Regions from separate parts of the Pseudomonas sp. L5B5 genome, predicted to be linked through region 1. Evidence: predicted binding sites of a transcription regulator. Region 1 holds the regulator's gene; each other region holds the start of a gene.
The links. Region 1 encodes FliA, which starts transcription of late flagellar genes. Its sites were predicted from a motif close to CTAAAGTTTNNNNNNNNNNNGCCGNTAA; they were not measured.

Region 1 (4,253 bases):
GACAGCAGGAGCCGCCACCGCCGCCGCTGGCTTGGCAGCGCCCGGGGACTCGGAGAACTTGCCCTTGCCGTGCAACTCATCGAGCAGGGACTCGAACTCATGATCGGTGATCAGGTCGCCGCCAGCGGCTAATGCTCCGGCGGCAGCACCAGAGGAGGCAGTGGCGGTGGCCACTGCCGGCTCCAGTGCGTCAACGGCAAAGTTGCCCTTGCCGTGCAACTGGTCCAGCAGGGCTTCGAATTCGTCATCGGTAATTTCATCGCTGCCAGCGGCAGCACCGCTGGCGGCGCTGGCCGCTGCAGGTGCAACGGCGTCAGGCGCGAACTGCCCCTTGCCATGCAACTGGTCCAGCAGGGACTCGAACTCGGCATCGGTGATGTCATCACTGGCCGGTTCGCCCTCACCCGCCACAGCAGCGGCAGGCGCAGCTTCGGCACCGGCCTTGGCAGCGTTCAGCGAGTCGAGCAGCAATTCGAACTCGTTGTCAGTGATATCGCCCGATGCGGCCTCGGCCTCGGGTTGCACCGCAACTTCCACCACCTCTTCCACCACGGGGGCGGGAGCCGGTTCGGCGCCGGCCGGCTCGGCCAGGCGTGCCAGGGCGGACAACAGTTCAGGTGTCGCAGGAGTGATCTCGGTGCGCTCACGGACCTGGCCGAACATGCTGTTCACCGTGTCCAATGCCTCGAGCACCACGTCCATCAGTTCCGAATCGACTCGCCTTTCACCCTTGCGCAGGATGTCGAAGACGTTCTCGGCGATGTGGCAGCACTCCACCAGCTCGTTGAGCTGGAGGAAGCCGGCGCCCCCTTTAACAGTGTGAAAACCGCGAAAAATTGCGTTGAGCAGATCCGCATCATCCGGCCGGCTTTCCAGCTCGACCAGTTGTTCGGACAGTTGCTCTAGAATCTCGCCGGCCTCAACCAGGAAATCCTGAAGGATCTCTTCATCGGCGCCGAAGCTCATTAATGGGTGCTCCTAGAATCCAAGGCTGGAAAGCAAATCGTCAACATCGTCCTGACCGGACATGACGTCTTCCCGTTTATCGGCATGAATCTGCGGACCTTCACCCTTGGCGAGATGTTTTTGCGGATCTTTTTCCGCCAGGATCGATTCGCGGTCATGTTCGATACCGGCAAAACGATCGACCTGGCTGGCCATCAAGACGAGCTTGAGCAGATTGCTTTCGACTTCCGTGACCAACTGGGTCACACGCTTGATCACCTGGCCCGTGAGGTCCTGGTAATCCTGCGCCAGCAGAATGTCGTTGAGGTGACCGGAGATGGTGCGGGTTTCCTGCTCGCTGCGAGTCAGAAAACCGTCGACCCGACGCGCCAGCTCGCGAAACTCCTCGGCTCCGACCTCGCGCCGCATGAAGCGCCCCCAGTCCACGCTCAAGGCCTGGGCTTCAGCGCTCAGGCCGTTGACCAGCGGGGTGCTGCTCTCCACCAGGTCCATGGTGCGGTTGGCCGCAGCCTCCGTCAGCCGGACCACATAGGACAGGCGCTCGGTGGCATCCGTGATCTGCGAAACTTCCTCGGCTTGCGGCATGTGCGGGTCAATCTGGAAATTGACGATCGCGCTATGCAGCTCGCGGGTAAGCTTGCCCACTTCCTGGTACAGGCCGCGGTCACGGGTCTGGTTGAGCTCATGGATCAGTTGCACGGCTTCGCCGAACCTGCCCTTCTCCAGACTCTCGACCAGTTCCAGTGCATGTTTTTTCAGGGTCGACTCAAAGTCGCCCAGTGAAGATTCGTTATGCTCCATAGCTCCCCCGTGGCGCAATGGTTACGCATCTCAACCGATGCGTTCGAAGATCTTCTCGATCTTCTCTTTCAGCGCCTGGGCCGTGAATGGTTTGACGACATAGCCGTTAACACCAGCCTGGGCAGCCTCGATGATCTGCTCGCGCTTGGCTTCGGCAGTCACCATCAGTACCGGCAGGTGCTTGAGCTTTTCATCGGCGCGCACATGGCGCAGCAGATCGATGCCGGTCATGCCTGGCATGTTCCAGTCCGTTACCAGAAAGTCGATGCTCCCGCTGTTGAGTACCGGGATGGCGGTAGTGCCATCGTCGGCCTCGACCGTGTTGGTGAAACCCAGATCACGCAACAGGTTTTTTATGATCCGCCGCATCGTTGAGAAGTCATCAACGATGAGGATTTTCATGTTCTTGTCCAATTCGACCTCCAAGCAGTCTTAAACGCGTCCAGTATCTGGGCGCGCCGTTCAATCAATCCGGCATAACACACAACGACTGCATGGAGCACATACTGCAAGACCGGCAAGGCGCCAGGCCTGACCGGTCTTGGGCGCAGTGTCCCCACACTGCCTATCAGCGCGCTCGCCACTCCCCCAAACGCCCCCGCAAGCGGGCTGCGCACTGGCTGTGTAACTGGCTGACCCGCGATTCGCTGACCCCCAGGACCTCACCGATTTCCTTGAGGTTCAGCTCTTCGTCGTAGTACAGCGCCAACACCAGTCGCTCGCGCTCCGGCAAATTGGCAATCGCATCCGCCAACGCGGCCTGGAAGCGTTCATCCTCCAGGTCCCGTGACGGCTCGAGATGAGCACTGGCGCCATCCTCGTGCAGCCCTTCATGTTCGCCGTCCTGCAACAGGTCGTCGAAACTGAACAGCCGGCTGCCCAGGGTGTCGTTCAAAATCCCGTAATAATCGTCGAGACTCAATTGAAGTTCGGCCGCAACCTCGTGATCTTTAGCGTCACGACCGGTTTTAGCTTCAATTGCGCGAATGGCATCACTGACCATGCGTGTATTACGGTGCACTGAACGCGGTGCCCAGTCGCCTTTGCGAACCTCGTCGAGCATCGCCCCGCGGATACGGATACCCGCATAGGTTTCGAAACTCGCGCCCTTGCTCGCATCGTATTTGGTCGACACTTCGAGCAATCCGATCATCCCGGCCTGAATCAGGTCTTCTACCTGAACGCTGGCCGGCAACCGCGCCAGCAGGTGATAGGCAATACGCTTGACCAGGGGCGCATAGCGCTCGATCAGTTCGTACTGGCTGTCACGCGCCGACTTCTTGTAGAGGTTGTAGCCACTGGCAGTCATAGCACCGGTCCCGCTGTTTGATGCACTAGCCGCTCGACAAAGAACTCCAGGTGCCCGCGTGGGTTCGCAGGCAGTGGCCAGGTATCGACTTTCTGCGCGATGGCCTTGAATGCCAATGCACATTTCGAACGAGGAAAGGCCTCATAGACCGCACGCTGCTTTTGCACGGCCTTGCGCACGCTTTCGTCGTAGGGAACTGCGCCGACGTATTGTAAGGCCACGTCCAGGAAGCGATCCGTGACCTTGGTCAACTTTGCAAACAGGTTGCGCCCTTCCTGGGGGCTCTGGGCCATGTTGGCCAGGACCCGGAAGCGGTTCATGCCGTAGTCGCGGTTGAGCAGCTTGATCAGCGCGTAGGCGTCGGTGATCGAGGTCGGTTCGTCGCAGACCACCAGCAGCACTTCCTGGGCCGCGCGCACGAAACTGACGACCGAATCACCAATGCCCGCAGCCGTGTCGATCACCAGTACATCGAGGTTGTCGCCAATGTCGCTGAAGGCCTGGATCAGGCCGGCATGCTGGGCGGGACTCAGGTGCACCATGCTCTGGGTGCCCGAGGCAGCCGGCACGATGCGAATGCCACCAGGCCCCTGCAGCAGCACATCGCGCAGCTCGCAGCGGCCCTCGATGACATCGGCCAGGGTACGTTTGGGGGTCAGGCCCAGCAGGACATCGACATTGGCCAATCCCAGGTCGGCGTCCAGCAGCAAGACTCGCCGGCCGAGCTCAGCCAGAGCCAGGGACAAGTTCACTGACACATTAGTCTTGCCGACGCCACCTTTGCCGCCGGTCACCGCAATCACCTGTACGGGATGCATGCTGCCCATGTTCTTTCTTTACCTTGTCTTACTTAGACGGGGCCACATAACTGGCTGCGTGTTCACCATTGGAACAATGCCTGGCAGACCATCGATGTAGATACACTGCAATCTATCCATGAGTACCTCAACCGACCCGCTTGGCCGGGTTGTGGTACAGGTCAGCGAACATATCGGCCATGGCCTCTTCGCTGGGTTCTTCCTGCATCTGCACGCTCACGGCGCGACTCACCAGCTGATGCCGGCGAGGCAGGTGCAGGTCGTCAGGAATCCGCGGCCCATCGGTCAGATAGGCAACCGGCAGTTCGTGACCGATGGCAAGGCTCAACACCTCGCCGAGGCTGGCTGTTTCATCCAGT
Region 2 (4,253 bases), 3.3 Mb from region 1:
TTTTGTCTCCGTCGTTAAGGAGACGCCAGCTTGCCGATGCAGGGGAACCGCAAGCTTGAACAAATGGCGCAACCGCCAGCGGGAATTAAGGGTGAATTAAGTTGTGCCGGTTAACCTGTGCCCATCGAAACCCATCACCTCCGAGGAAACATCCATGAGCAAACTCTCCGCACTGCTGGCCGCCACCGCCCTGACCCTGACCGCCGGCCTGGCCCAGGCCGATGTCCGCCCAGACCTGATCCCGGGCCTGCTCAAGTCGGGCGCGATCATGGACCTGGAAAAGCTCAACCAGGCCGCCCTCGCCCAGCATCCTGGCACCAGCGCCGCCAACATCACCGATACCGAGCTGGAACAGACAGCCGCTGGCGCCTACGTCTACCAGGTGGAATTGCGCGACAGCAAAGGCATCGAGTGGGACGTGGACCTGGATGCCAAGACCGGCAAGGTCCTGGGCAACAAGCAAGACCAGTAACCCCCATGCAGCACCAGGCCGCGCCCCGATTCGGGAGCGCGGCCTCGTGTTTTACGGCCTGGTCGATCAGGCGCTCAGGCGCGCCGTGACCTCGTTCAGCTGACCTGACAGGGCATGCAGGTTGCGGCTTGCCGCCTCGGTGCGCTGGACATTGTCCAGGTTGGTGCTGGCAATGCTGGTGATCTCGGTGAGGTTGCGCGAGATGTCCTCGGCCACCGAGGTCTGTTCCTCGGCCGCCGTGGCGATCTGCCGGTTCATGTCGCGGATCGCTTCCACCGCCTGGGTGATGCGCTCCAGCATGGCCCCGGCCTCGGTCACCTGCTGCACACTCTGCTCACTGCGCGACTGACCGCTCTCGATGGCGTGGGCAGCATCCACCGCACCGGTCTGCACGGTCTGGATGATCTGGTTGATTTCGGTGATCGACGCCGCTGTGCGTTGGGCCAGGCTGCGCACTTCATCGGCGACCACGGCGAAACCACGCCCGGCCTCGCCGGCCCGGGCCGCCTCGATGGCCGCGTTGAGGGCCAGCAGGTTGGTCTGCTCGGCGATGCCCTGGATCACTTCCAGCACCTTGCCGATCCGTCCGCTGTCGGCTTCCAGGCGACGAATCACCGTGGCGGTGTTGGCGATCTCGCCACGCATCCGGGTGATGCTGTCGATGGTGCTCTGCATCACCTGCTCGCCCTGCTGCGCCGACTGATCGGCATCATCTGCGGCACGGGCAGCATCGGCGGCATGACGCGCCACCTCCTGGGCAGTGGCGGACATCTCGTTCATTGCCGTGGCCACCTGATCGGTGCGGCTGAACTGCTCATTGGTGCCCTGGGACATCAGGGTAGCGATGGCGTTGAGTTCACCGCTGGAGGTATCCAGGTCCGAAGCACTGCGCTGCAGGCTGGTGAAGGTCTGGGCGAGGAAATCGCGCAGGGTATTGGCGGCCATTGCCAGCTTGCCCAGTTCATCCTGGCGCGTGCTGTCCACTCGCTGGGAGAACTGGCCACGGCTGAGCTGGGCCACGTAGTCGATCAACTGGCGGATCGGCTCCACCAGGCTGCGGTTGACCAGCCACAAGCTGAGCAGGCCGATCAGCAGGGCGGAGATGAGCATCACCAGGATGCCCAGCCACACCGTACGATCGGCCGCGCTGCTGATCTGCTGCGACTGCCGCTCGCCCTGCTTGCGCAACTCGGTCACCAGCTCGCTCATCTGGTCGCTGGCGGCACGGTCCAGGCCCTTGACCGCGGCATCACCGGCACTCGGATCGGCACCACCGGCCACATAGGCGTCACGGGCTCTCTGATAGGCCTGGCCCAGGGCCAGATGCTCCTGGGCCAGGCGCTGTACCCGGCTCTTGAGCGAAGGTTCCAGCTCCGGCGTCTGCACCAGTTGCCCCAGAATAGTCTGGACATCGCGCTGACGGTCCTCGAACTGCTGCCAGTACTTGTTCAGTTCCTGAGGCTGCTTGCCCCGCAGCAGCACGTTCTTCCATTCCTGCACCTGGATCTTGAACTGCAGGTTGGCCTCATCGATCAGTTGCGAACTGTGCAGCGGCCCCTCGATCAGCTGGCGATAGTTCTGCACACCGTTGGACAGCAATTGAAAGCACGCCAGGGCGATCAACAACACCGCCAGCAGGCTGCCGCTCAGCAGGGCGAGAATTTGCGCCCTCAGGGATTTTTGCAAAAACATCGAGAAGATCTCATGGCAGGGAGGAAACAGGCCCGATAAGGCCATGCGTAAGTCCGAACTTCCCTGTCAGGTGCATTCGAGCCGGGCCGAATGCGTACTGCATGTGAGCAGTGATCGGCCTCGCCCGGACAATCTTGAGGGCCTCCGACCACTGGTAGAACGGGGCGAATCATGGACTTGCAACTGTCACAAAAACGTCAAGAGACCTTGCCATGATCGAGCCCAAGTGAACCTGTGAAATCCGCGCCAGGCACTGTTCCTCCTGCGAGCCTCCATGAACCACAGCCTCGACCAGAGTCACCGCGATTCCGACCTGTTCGGCCTGCTCTACGGTTACCGCTTTCGCCCCGGCGAACGTGGTTGCGAACTGGACTCGGCCAAGGCGCTGCAAGCCCTGCAGGCTCCCGAACACCACGACCAGTTCCTCTGGCTGCACCTGAACCTGGCCCATGCCGCCTGCGAACGCTGGATGAAGGCCCACCTGCAACTGCCCGAGGAATTCTTCGAGGCCCTGCACGAAGGCTCGCGCTCGACCCGCATCGAGCACGTGGACTCGGCCCTGCTGGCAGTGGTCAACGATGTGGTGTTCAACTTCGGCAACATGGTCTCCTCGGACATCTCCACCCTGTGGGTCTGCGTACGCAGCAACCTGATCATCAGCGCCCGCCTGCAGCCCCTGCACTCGGTGGACAAGCTGCGCTCCTCGGTGAAGGCCGGCGAGCACTTCCGCTCGCCCCTGGAACTGCTGGTGCACTTGTTGCGCGACCAGGGCGAAGTGCTGACCCAGATCGTGCGCAAGACCAGCCTCAGCGTCGACCAGATCGAAGACCAGTTGCTGGCCGCCCGGGCCTCGACCAATCGTGCCGAACTGGGGGCCATGCGCCGAGTGCTGGTGCGCCTGCAGCGGCTGCTGGCCCTGGAGCCGGGCTCGCTGCTGCGCCTGCTCAACCGCCCGCCGCCATGGTTGCAGAAGGAAGACGTCAAGGAGCTGCGCAAGTCCACCGAGGAGTTCGCCCTGATCATCAATGACCTCACGGCCCTGGGGGAGCGGATCAAGCTGCTGCAGGAGGAAATCGCCGCCAACCTCAACGAGCAGAGCAACCGTACGCTGTTCACCCTGACCGTCGTCACGGTGCTGGCGCTGCCGATCAATATCATCGCCGGCTTCTTCGGCATGAACGTCGGCGGCATTCCCCTCTCCGCCGACCCCGAGGGTTTCTGGATCCTGGTGGCGCTGGTGGCCACCTTCACCGTGATCGCCGGACGCTGGGCCTTTCGCAAGCGCCAGGATTACTGAACCCTGCGGCCGCTACGCGCCCGTGCGCAGCCTCGCTGGCGCTCGACAGCGGCTACAGGGCGCCGTGGATCAGTGATGCACGCAGACCTCGCCTCGTGTGGCCGCTGCCGCAGGCTGCGCACGAGCCGCCAGGGTGGGCAAACGGATCAACGGGCTGGCCAATTGCACAAACCATGACCTGAGGCAGTCTGCTTGTAACATTTGGCAACGATCATGGACTGCACTCCTTCCAGCCACAGGATTGTCCAGCAATGGCCACCCCTTCTCTGAGCGCCGCGCCCCCCAGCCTCGACGCCAAACCACAACTGGACAAGAAACCCAGCCCCTTCACCCTGGTGGTGTTCTTCGCGGTGTTGGCCATGGGCCTGCTGTTCACCGCCTACAGCCTGATGCACGACATGCACGAACTGGGTACCACGGTCACCACCTGGACCCCGTTCCTGCTGCTGGGCGTCGCGTTGCTGATCGCCCTGGGCTTCGAATTCGTCAACGGCTTCCACGACACCGCCAACGCCGTGGCCACGGTGATCTATACCCACTCCCTGCCACCCCAGTTCGCGGTGGTCTGGTCGGGCCTGTTCAACTTCCTCGGGGTGCTGCTGTCCAGCGGCGCGGTGGCCTTCGGCATCATTGCCCTGCTGCCGGTGGAGCTGATCCTGCAGGTGGGCTCTTCCGCCGGCTTCGCCATGATCTTCGCCCTGCTGATCGCCGCCATCCTGTGGAACCTCGGCACCTGGTGGCTGGGTTTGCCTGCCTCCTCGTCCCATACCCTGATCGGCTCGATCATCGGGG
Region 3 (4,253 bases), 1.7 Mb from region 1:
GGCGAGCGTTACTTGCGACATTGCCAGGCCATGCTGCTGGAAGCGGAAATGGCTGACGAGGCCGTGGCCAGCATGGCCAGCGAACCTCGCGGGCGCCTGCGGGTCTCCAGCCCGGTGGGCCTGGCCCATGAATTGCTGACACCGCTGGTGAACGGTTTCCTGCACAAGTACCCCCAGGTCCAGCTGGAGATGCTGCTGGTCAACCGTCGCGTCGACCTGATCAACGAAGGCATCGATGTGGCCCTGCGGGTACGTGAACAAGGCGACGAAGACCCGTTGCTGGTGACCCGTCGCCTGCGCCCGGCGCAAACCGCGATGGTGGTATCGCCGGCGTTTCTGCGTGAACACCCGGTGGAGCATCCGGAAGACCTGCGGCACTTGCCGATCCTCGGCGCCCTGGAGGCCGACCGCCTGGTACACCTGCGCCTGCTGGACCAGCAGGGCAATGCCTGCGAACTGGCCCTGGAAGCACGCCTGGGCATCGACGACTTCATTGTGCGTCGGGCCTGTGCCCTTGCCGGCCTGGGCTGCACGGTGCTGCCGATGCTGTATTGCGAAGACGAACTGGCCAGCGGCCAACTGGTCCAGCTGTTGCCAGAGTGGTCGCTGCCTGGCGGTTGGCTGCAGGCGGTGTATCCTCACCGTCGCGGTGTGCTGCCGGCTGTCCGGGCATGGATCGAGCACTTGCGCGAAACCTTCGAAAACTGTGGAGAACGACTGCTGTGAAAGCCACGCCCCCGATGAGCGAAGCGCAAGTCGCCAGCTTCTGCCTGGACCTGCCAGGCGCGCAGGAGGACTACAAATGGGGGGGTGTCCGGGTATTTTCCATCGCCGGCAACAAGATGTTCGCCGTGCAGAACCTGCGCGGTGACTCGCTGGCGTTCAAGGTCGACCCGGAACTGTTCCTGGGTCACGTGGATCGCCCGGGCATCGCCCCGGCACCTTACCTGGCCCGGGCCCACTGGATCATCATGCAGGTGCCCTACCCCCTTGCCGCCGTCGAGCTGAAGCAGCTGCTGCAGCGCTCCCATCAACTGGTGGTAGCCAAGTTGCCCAAGCGGACGCAGGTTGGGTTGCTGCTCTAGAACAGCCTCGACCACCCGCTGTCCAGGAACAGCCGATCGATCCAGAACACCTGGTGCAGGGCCACGATCAGCCAGAACAGCACTTGATAGGACAACTTGCGGGTCTTGTGCCGCAGCAGCTGTTGCGCCAGCAAGGCCCCGGGCCAGCCACCGGCCAGCTCCAGGGCATGCAGGACATTCTCCGGCGTACGCTGGCCCTGCTCTTGCGCGCGACGCTTGTCGTGCCAATACAGCAGGAAGGTCAGCAGACTGACCGCCCCATACGCCACCAGTGCAATGATCGACCCACCCCGCCACCACAGGGACAGGGCCCCGAACAGCGGCAAGGCACACAACAGCAGGAACACCAGCAGCTTGGCCTGGGGGTGCTGGATCCGCCCACCATTGCCTGGACGCTGCTCACGCCGGGAAGTCTTCACGCCTTGGCCGCCGCCCAGTCAACCCAGCCGAACTGCCAGGTGGCCAGGATCAGCAGACCGAAGGCGATGCGGTACCAGGCGAACACTGCATAGCTGTGGCTGGCGATGAACTTCAACAGGCCCTTGACTGCGATCATCGCGAAGATGAAGGCGGTGACGAAACCGATGGCGAACACCGGCAGGTCATCGGGCTGGAACAGGTGCCGGTACTTGTAGCCGGAATACACCGCAGCGCCGACCATGGTCGGCATGGCCAGGAAGAACGAGAATTCGGTGGCCGTCTTGCGCGAAAGGCCGAACAGCAGCCCGCCGATGATGGTCGAACCGGATCGCGAAGTGCCCGGGATCATCGCCAGGCACTGGATGAACCCCACCTTGAGGGCATCTTGCCAGGTGATCTCGTCCACGGTCTGGGCATGCACCTGGTGCTCCCGGCGCTCGGCCCACAGCATGATGATACCGCCGACCACCAGGGCCGTGGCCACGGTGATGGGGTTGAACAGGTAGGCATGGATCAGGTCCGCGAAGATCACTCCCAGCACCACCGCCGGAAAGAAGGCGATCAGCAGGTTGGCCGTGAAGCGCCGGGCCGTGGGTTGGGTCGGCAGGCCGATCACCACGTCCAGGATCTTGCGCCGGAACTCCCAGACCACCGCCAGGATCGCCCCCAGCTGGATGATGATGTTGAAGGCCATTGCCCGCTCGCCCCCAAAGTCGAGCAGGTCGGCCACGATGATCTGGTGCCCGGTGCTGCTGATGGGCAAAAACTCCGTCAGGCCTTCGACGACCCCGAGTATCAATGCTTGTGCGGCGGTCCAAAAGTCCATCAATCCCCCAACGAGGCACGCTCATGGCATGCCTCTTTTTTAATAGTCATAACGTTCACTGCGTCGAGCTTAGCCGAGAACCCGGCGCTCTCAATATCAGCACAAACCCATGAAAATCCTGTGAAAAAGCCAGAAATCTTCAGGTTTTGCAGGAAGGCGCCGAAATCCTATCAGACAGGCGCAAAACGCGTCGCGGTGTTATTGGACTTCCGTAGGGTTGGCGCCCATGAACAAGCGTGCTTGGATGCTCGGAGTCGTTCATGACAAGAACAAGAAGCTGGAGTGACCGGATAATGAATAGCTTGCGAAAAATGTCCATCAGTCAGCGCCTGTGGCTGATCCTGGTCGTGGCGGTACTGACCCTGGTGATCCTGGGCGTGATGATGCTCCAGCAGATTCACGGGGACCTGTACCAGGCCAAGGCACAGAAAACCCAGCACGTAGTCCAGACCGCCGCCGGCGTGCTGAATTACTACCAGGGGCTGGAGGCCGCCGGCAGCCTGAGCCGCGAGCAGGCACAGCAGCAGGCGCTGCAGACGATCCGCGGGCTGCGCTACAACCAGAACGACTATTTCTGGATCAACGACCTGACACCCGTGATGATCATGCACCCGGCCAACCCCAAGCTGGATGGGCAGAACCTGGCCTCGATCAAGGACCCGGACGGCTTCGAGGTGTTCAACGAAATGGTGACCCTGGCCAAGAGCAAGGGCGCCGGCATGGTCGACTACCGCTGGCCCAAGCCTGGCGCCCAGGATCCGGTACAGAAGACTTCCTATATCCAGCTGTTCCAGCCCTGGGGCTGGATCATCGGCTCGGGGGTGTACATCGATGACCTGCAACAGGAGTTCCAGGCCCAGGTGCTGCGGGCCTCTTCCGTAGGCCTGGTGATCGCCCTGCTGATGGGCGCGCTGGTGGTACTGATCGTGCGCAGCATCGTGCGCCCGCTGCGCGAAACGGTGCACGCCATGGCCAACATCGCCAGCGGCGAGAGCGACCTGACCCGCAGCCTGGACACCCACGGCCAGGACGAAGTCACCGAACTGGCCCGGCACTTCAACGGCTTCACCGCCAAGTTGCGCGGGGTCGTGACCGAGCTGCAATCCAGCGCCGCCGCCCTGGCGCAATCGTCCAGTGACCTGGGCAGCAACGCTTCACGGGCCCAGGAACGCTGCCAGCAACAATCACTGCAGATGGACCAAGTGGCCGCCGCCATCAGCCAGGTCACCACCGGCGTACAGGACGTCGCGCGCAGCGCCGAACATGCCTCCGAAGAAGTCCGCGAAGCCGAGGTCCGGGCCCGGCAGGGCCAGGTCAACATCGACAGCAGCCTGCAGCAGATCGACCAGCTTTCCGGGACCATCGACCAGGCCGTGGAGGTAATCCGCACCCTGGCCGCCGAGAGCACCCAGATCGGCTCGGTGCTGGAAGTGATCCGCTCCATCGCCGAGCAGACCAACTTGCTGGCCTTGAACGCTGCCATCGAGGCCGCTCGCGCCGGTGAACAGGGACGCGGTTTTGCCGTGGTGGCCGACGAGGTACGCCTTCTGGCCCAGCGCACCCAGCAATCCACCGCGGAAATCCAGGGCATGATCGAACGCCTGCAAAATCATTCCGAGGCGGCAGTGCGGGTGATCGGCGACAGCAGCCGGGCCTCCCAGGCGACCATCGAGCAGGCCGGGCTGGCCGGGACCAGCCTCACTGCCATCGGCCAGGCCCTGCGTACCCTCAACGACCTGAACGCCTCGATTGCCAGTGCCACGCTGCAACAGGCCCATGTGGTCGAAGACATCAACCACAACGTCGGCCAGGCTGCCGGCCTGTCCCAGGGAACAGCCCAGGCGGCCCAGCACTCCAGCGCCGCGAGCCGTCATTTGAAGGAGCTGTCCGAACAGCTCAACAACCTGCTCCGGCAGTTCCGC
Region 4 (4,253 bases), 2.1 Mb from region 1:
CCCAGCGCCGTAGTGCTGGCCGATGCGCATGGTGATGGCGTAGGACATCCCCGCGGGCACCATGAACGCCACCGACACGATCTGCAGGGCGATCTGGTGTGCCGCCAGCTGGGTGCTGCCCATGGTGCCCATGCACAGTGCAGCGAAGGCGAACAGCCCGACCTCCACCGCGTAGGTGCCGCCGATGGGCAGGCCCAGGCGCCACAGTTCCCGCAGGTAGTGGACGTTCAGCCGGGACAGGCCCTCGCGCAGTGGATACGGGGCGTAGGCGGGATGGCGCCTGATGTGCCAGGCCAGCGCCAGCGCCATGCAGTTGGCGACGATGGCGGTCACTAGGCCGATACCCACCAGGCCAAGTTTGGGCAGGCCGAACATGCCGGTGATCAAGGCGTAGTTGAGCAGGAAGTTGGCCACAGTCCCTGCAAGGCTGATGACCATGATCGGAGTCGCGCGGCCGATGGCGCTGGTGAAGCCGCGCAAGGCCATGAAGCTCAGGTACCCGGGCAGCGCGAAGGGCAGGATCAGCAGGAACTGGCCGGCAGCCTGGACGTTGCTTTCGGTCTGGCCGAACAGTAACAACAAGGGCTTGAGGTTCCACAGCAGCAGGCCGGCGACCAGGGCCATGATCCAGGCCAGCCACAGGCCGGCCTGGGTCAGGCGGGTAGCGCCCTCGATGTCCCCGGCGCCCTGGCGTATCGCCACCAGGGTACCCACCGCGGCAATCACGCCGATGCAGAAGATCGATACGAAGGAATAGCTGGCCGCGCCCAGGCCGCCACCGGCCAGGGCCTGCGGGCTGAGCCGGGCCATCATCAGGGTGTCGGTGAGGACCATCAGCATGTGGGCCAGCTGGGAGGCGATCAGCGGGCCTGCCAGCCGCAGGATGGCCCAGAGTTCGGTGCGTGCTGGATGCTGCATGGTCATCAGGCTCGATCAAGGAAGAGTCATGGAAAGCGCTGATTCTCGGCGCTTCTGGGTCATAGCACAAAGGGATAAAAATACTTGCTGGCATGATAAAAACTCATCCCAAGTACTTTCTGGTAGCGTTGCGCTATTGCGTTGTCGGAGCGAATCCATGTCCCGTCGTCTTCCTCCTCTTTATGCCCTGCGCGCCTTTGAAGCGGCGGCCCGGCACAGTTCGTTCACCCGTGCTGGCGAGGAGCTGTCGATCACCCAGAGTGCCGTCAGCCGGCATATCCGTACCCTGGAAGACCACTTCGCCTGCCGGCTGTTCCAGCGCAACGGGCGCAACCTGCAGTTGACCGAGGCTGCACGCCTGCTGCTGCCGGGTATCCGCGAAGGGTTCGGTGCCCTGGAGCGGGCTTGCGGCACCCTGCGCGGCGAGGATGGCATCTTGCGCATGAAAGCCCCTTCGACCCTGACCATGCGCTGGCTGCTGGCGCGGCTCAGTCGTTTTCGTCACTTGCAACCGGGCAATGAGGTGCAGCTCACCAGCGCCTGGATGGATGTGGACTCGGTGGACTTCAACCAGGAGCCCTTCGACTGTGCCGTGTTGCTGAGCAATGGCCACTTTCCCGCCGACTGGGAGTCCAGTTGCCTGTTTCCCGAACTGCTGATCCCGGTGGGGGCGCCGAACCTGCTCAACGATCAGCCCTGGGATGCGGCACGCCTGGCGACCACCGAGTTGCTGCACCCGACCCCGGACCGGCGGGACTGGCGCAGCTGGCTCGAGCACATGGGGCTTGCCGGCCAGGTTTCGCTCAAGGGCGGGCAGGTATTCGATACCCTGGAACTGGGAATGATCGCTGCGGCACGGGGGTATGGCGTGTCCATGGGCGACCTGTTGATGGTCGCCGAGGACGTGGCCCAGGGACGCTTGAGCCTGCCCTGGCCGACGGCGGTGGCCAGTGGCTTGAACTACTATCTGGTGTGGCCCAGGACCCGGGCTGGCGGCGAGCGACTGCGGCGCCTGAGCGACTTCCTGCAAGGGGAGGTCGAGGCCATGCAACTGCCTGTGGTGGAGCGCCTGGGCTGAAACGTTGAAGCACCCGATTGGCATGGCTTGAGATATATCCTTGCAAGTCGCTCAAGTATTGCCGGGAGCCGCCGAATCCTGGGACATGGAACCAGCGTTCAGGAAGGTCCTAACTTACTAGAAAATCTTGGAATTATTGCTGCCGAGCGTGCCACTTGATCAGGATGATCCGCCTTCTCGGCCAGGAGCCATCATGTCCCAACCCCGTGCCCGGATAGCCTCCCAGCTAGGGCTTGCCCTTGCCTTGATACTCGCCCTGGTGATCAGTGGCAGCACCCTGTTCGCCTTGCGTTCGCTGGATTCGGCCAACCTCGATACCCGCGAAGAACACCTGGCCAGCGAAGCCCGGCTGCTGGCCGACCAGCTCAACACCTTCCATGGCAGCCTGCGTGAAAGCACCCAGCGCCTGAGCGGGCTGTTCGAGAACCGCTTTCGCAGTGGCCTGAGCGTGCACCCCGACCAACCGGTGAGCGTGGCGGGGGCACAGACCCCCGGCCTGCACCTGGGCAGTGTGGTGCTGAACAACAATTTCGATGAAGTGGACCAGTTCAAGCAGATGACCGCCGGAGTCGCGACCTTGTTCGTGCGCAGTGGCGATGACTTCATCCGGGTCAGCACCTCCCTGAGCAAGCAGGATGGCAGTCGCGCCATTGGCACCTTGCTCGACCATGCCCACCCGGCCTACCAGAAGCTCATGGCGGGGCAGAGCTACGTTGGCCGGGCGCTGCTGTTCGAGCGGTTCTACATGACCCAGTACACGCCGGTAACGGACCGCAGCGGGCGAGTGATCGCCGTGCTGTTCGTGGGGTTCGATTACACCGACGCGCAGAATGCGCAGTTCGCCAACCTGAAGCGTTTTCGCATTGGCCAGAGCGGTTCCCTGGCCTTGCTCGACGAACAGCACAAGTGGCTGGTGCCACCGGCTGGTGTGCAGGCACTGGACCAGGCGGCGCAGGTCCTGGCGGACATGGCGAAGGCGCCGGGCAAGGGGCGTTTCTGGAGCGATGGTGACGAGGACTTCTACAGCCTGGCGATGCCGTTTGCCGACGGTCCCTGGTCGGTGGTGGCGAGCATGCCCAAGGCCGAGATCCGCGCGGTGACCTGGAGCGTCGGGCTGCGCCTGGTGATCGGCAGCCTGCTGGCGATGCTGCTGGCGGTGGGGGCAACGGTCTGGTTGCTGCGCAGCAAGCTGGCGCCCCTGGGCGACCTGGTACGCCAGGCCCAGGCCCTGGGCGGCGGCGACCTGGGCGCGCGGCTGAGTGTCTCCAGCCACGATGAAATCGGCCAGTTGGCCGCCAGCTTCAACCAGATGGGCGAGGCCCTGTCGACCATGGTCGAGCACATTCGCCGTTCCGCCACCGAGGTCAGTGGCCGGGCCCAGGTGCTGTCCGGGCTTTCCAGCGGTGCCTATGAAGGCATGGAACAGCAGTCCGGGGAAATCACCAGCATGGCCGGGGCGGTGGAGGAGTTCAGCGCCACGTCGCTGAACATCGCCGACAACATGGGCAACACCCAGCGCCTGGCCCAGGAAAACGCCGAGCAGACCCACATCGGGCGTGAGTCCATGGAGCAGGCGTCTTCGTCCCTGGAGCAGATCGCCGGGGCCCTGGGCAGCACGGCGGCGGTGATCAACACCCTGGGCCAGCGGTCCCAGGAAATCGGCGGGATCGTCGGGGTGATCACCGCCATCGCCGACCAGACCAACCTGCTGGCGCTCAACGCAGCCATCGAGGCGGCCCGGGCAGGGGAACAGGGGCGTGGTTTCGCCGTGGTCGCCGACGAGGTGCGCAACCTGGCTTCGCGCACCCGCGAGGCCACTGCGCAAATCTCCCAGATGATCGGCAGCATCCAGCAGGAAACCGACAATGCCATCCAGACCATGGAGCAGGGCAACCACCTGATGCAGGAAGGGCTGTCGCGCAATGCCGGCGTGGCCTCGGCCCTGGCCTTGATCGACGAGCAGAGCCAGAGCGCGGGCGAGCAGTTCTCCGCCATCAGCACCGCGACCCAGGAGCAGAGCAGCACCGCCACGGTCCTGAGTCGCAATTTGCAGAGCATCGCCCAGGCCAACAGTGAACAGCGCGAGGTAGTGTCCAACCTGGCCGTCACCGCTCGTGAACTGGAAACCCTGGCTGCCGACCTGCGCCACGAGGTCGATCGCTTCCGCTGAACTGCTTCGCCCTCCGGCGCGTTACCGCAGGGCGCAAGTTGCAATGGCGCCGGGTTGGACTAAAACAGATGAGCAGTAGATTGCCCT

Region 2: a site for FliA is predicted at 2,276-2,303, ahead of LGQ10_RS27075 (methyl-accepting chemotaxis protein). Genes of this name have one in related genera too.
Region 3: a site for FliA is predicted at 2,470-2,497, ahead of LGQ10_RS02870 (methyl-accepting chemotaxis protein). Genes of this name have one in related genera too.
Region 4: a site for FliA is predicted at 2,047-2,074, ahead of LGQ10_RS20185 (methyl-accepting chemotaxis protein). Genes of this name have one in related genera too.

What each region holds. Positions count from the first base shown of each region.
Region 1 is NZ_CP084742.1:2,355,191-2,359,443, forward strand. Features, by position in the region: gene LGQ10_RS10640 (chemotaxis protein CheA) at 1-966, opposite strand, end outside; gene LGQ10_RS10645 (protein phosphatase CheZ) at 979-1,767, opposite strand; gene LGQ10_RS10650 (chemotaxis response regulator CheY) at 1,798-2,169, opposite strand; gene fliA (RNA polymerase sigma factor FliA) at 2,336-3,076, opposite strand; gene fleN (flagellar synthesis regulator FleN) at 3,073-3,903, opposite strand; gene flhF (flagellar biosynthesis protein FlhF) at 4,022-4,253, opposite strand, start outside.
Region 2 is NZ_CP084742.1:5,877,555-5,881,807, reverse strand. Features, by position in the region: gene LGQ10_RS27080 (PepSY domain-containing protein) at 155-472, shown strand; gene LGQ10_RS27075 (methyl-accepting chemotaxis protein) at 539-2,164, opposite strand; gene LGQ10_RS27070 (transporter) at 2,439-3,461, shown strand; gene LGQ10_RS27065 (inorganic phosphate transporter) at 3,713-4,253, shown strand, end outside.
Region 3 is NZ_CP084742.1:649,450-653,702, reverse strand. Features, by position in the region: gene LGQ10_RS02890 (LysR substrate-binding domain-containing protein) at 1-726, shown strand, start outside; gene LGQ10_RS02885 (MmcQ/YjbR family DNA-binding protein) at 741-1,085, shown strand; gene LGQ10_RS02880 (DUF1294 domain-containing protein) at 1,082-1,504, opposite strand; gene LGQ10_RS02875 (undecaprenyl-diphosphate phosphatase) at 1,501-2,331, opposite strand; gene LGQ10_RS02870 (methyl-accepting chemotaxis protein) at 2,625-4,253, shown strand, end outside.
Region 4 is NZ_CP084742.1:4,432,242-4,436,494, forward strand. Features, by position in the region: gene LGQ10_RS20175 (NorM family multidrug efflux MATE transporter) at 1-918, opposite strand, end outside; gene LGQ10_RS20180 (LysR substrate-binding domain-containing protein) at 1,076-1,996, shown strand; gene LGQ10_RS20185 (methyl-accepting chemotaxis protein) at 2,190-4,166, shown strand.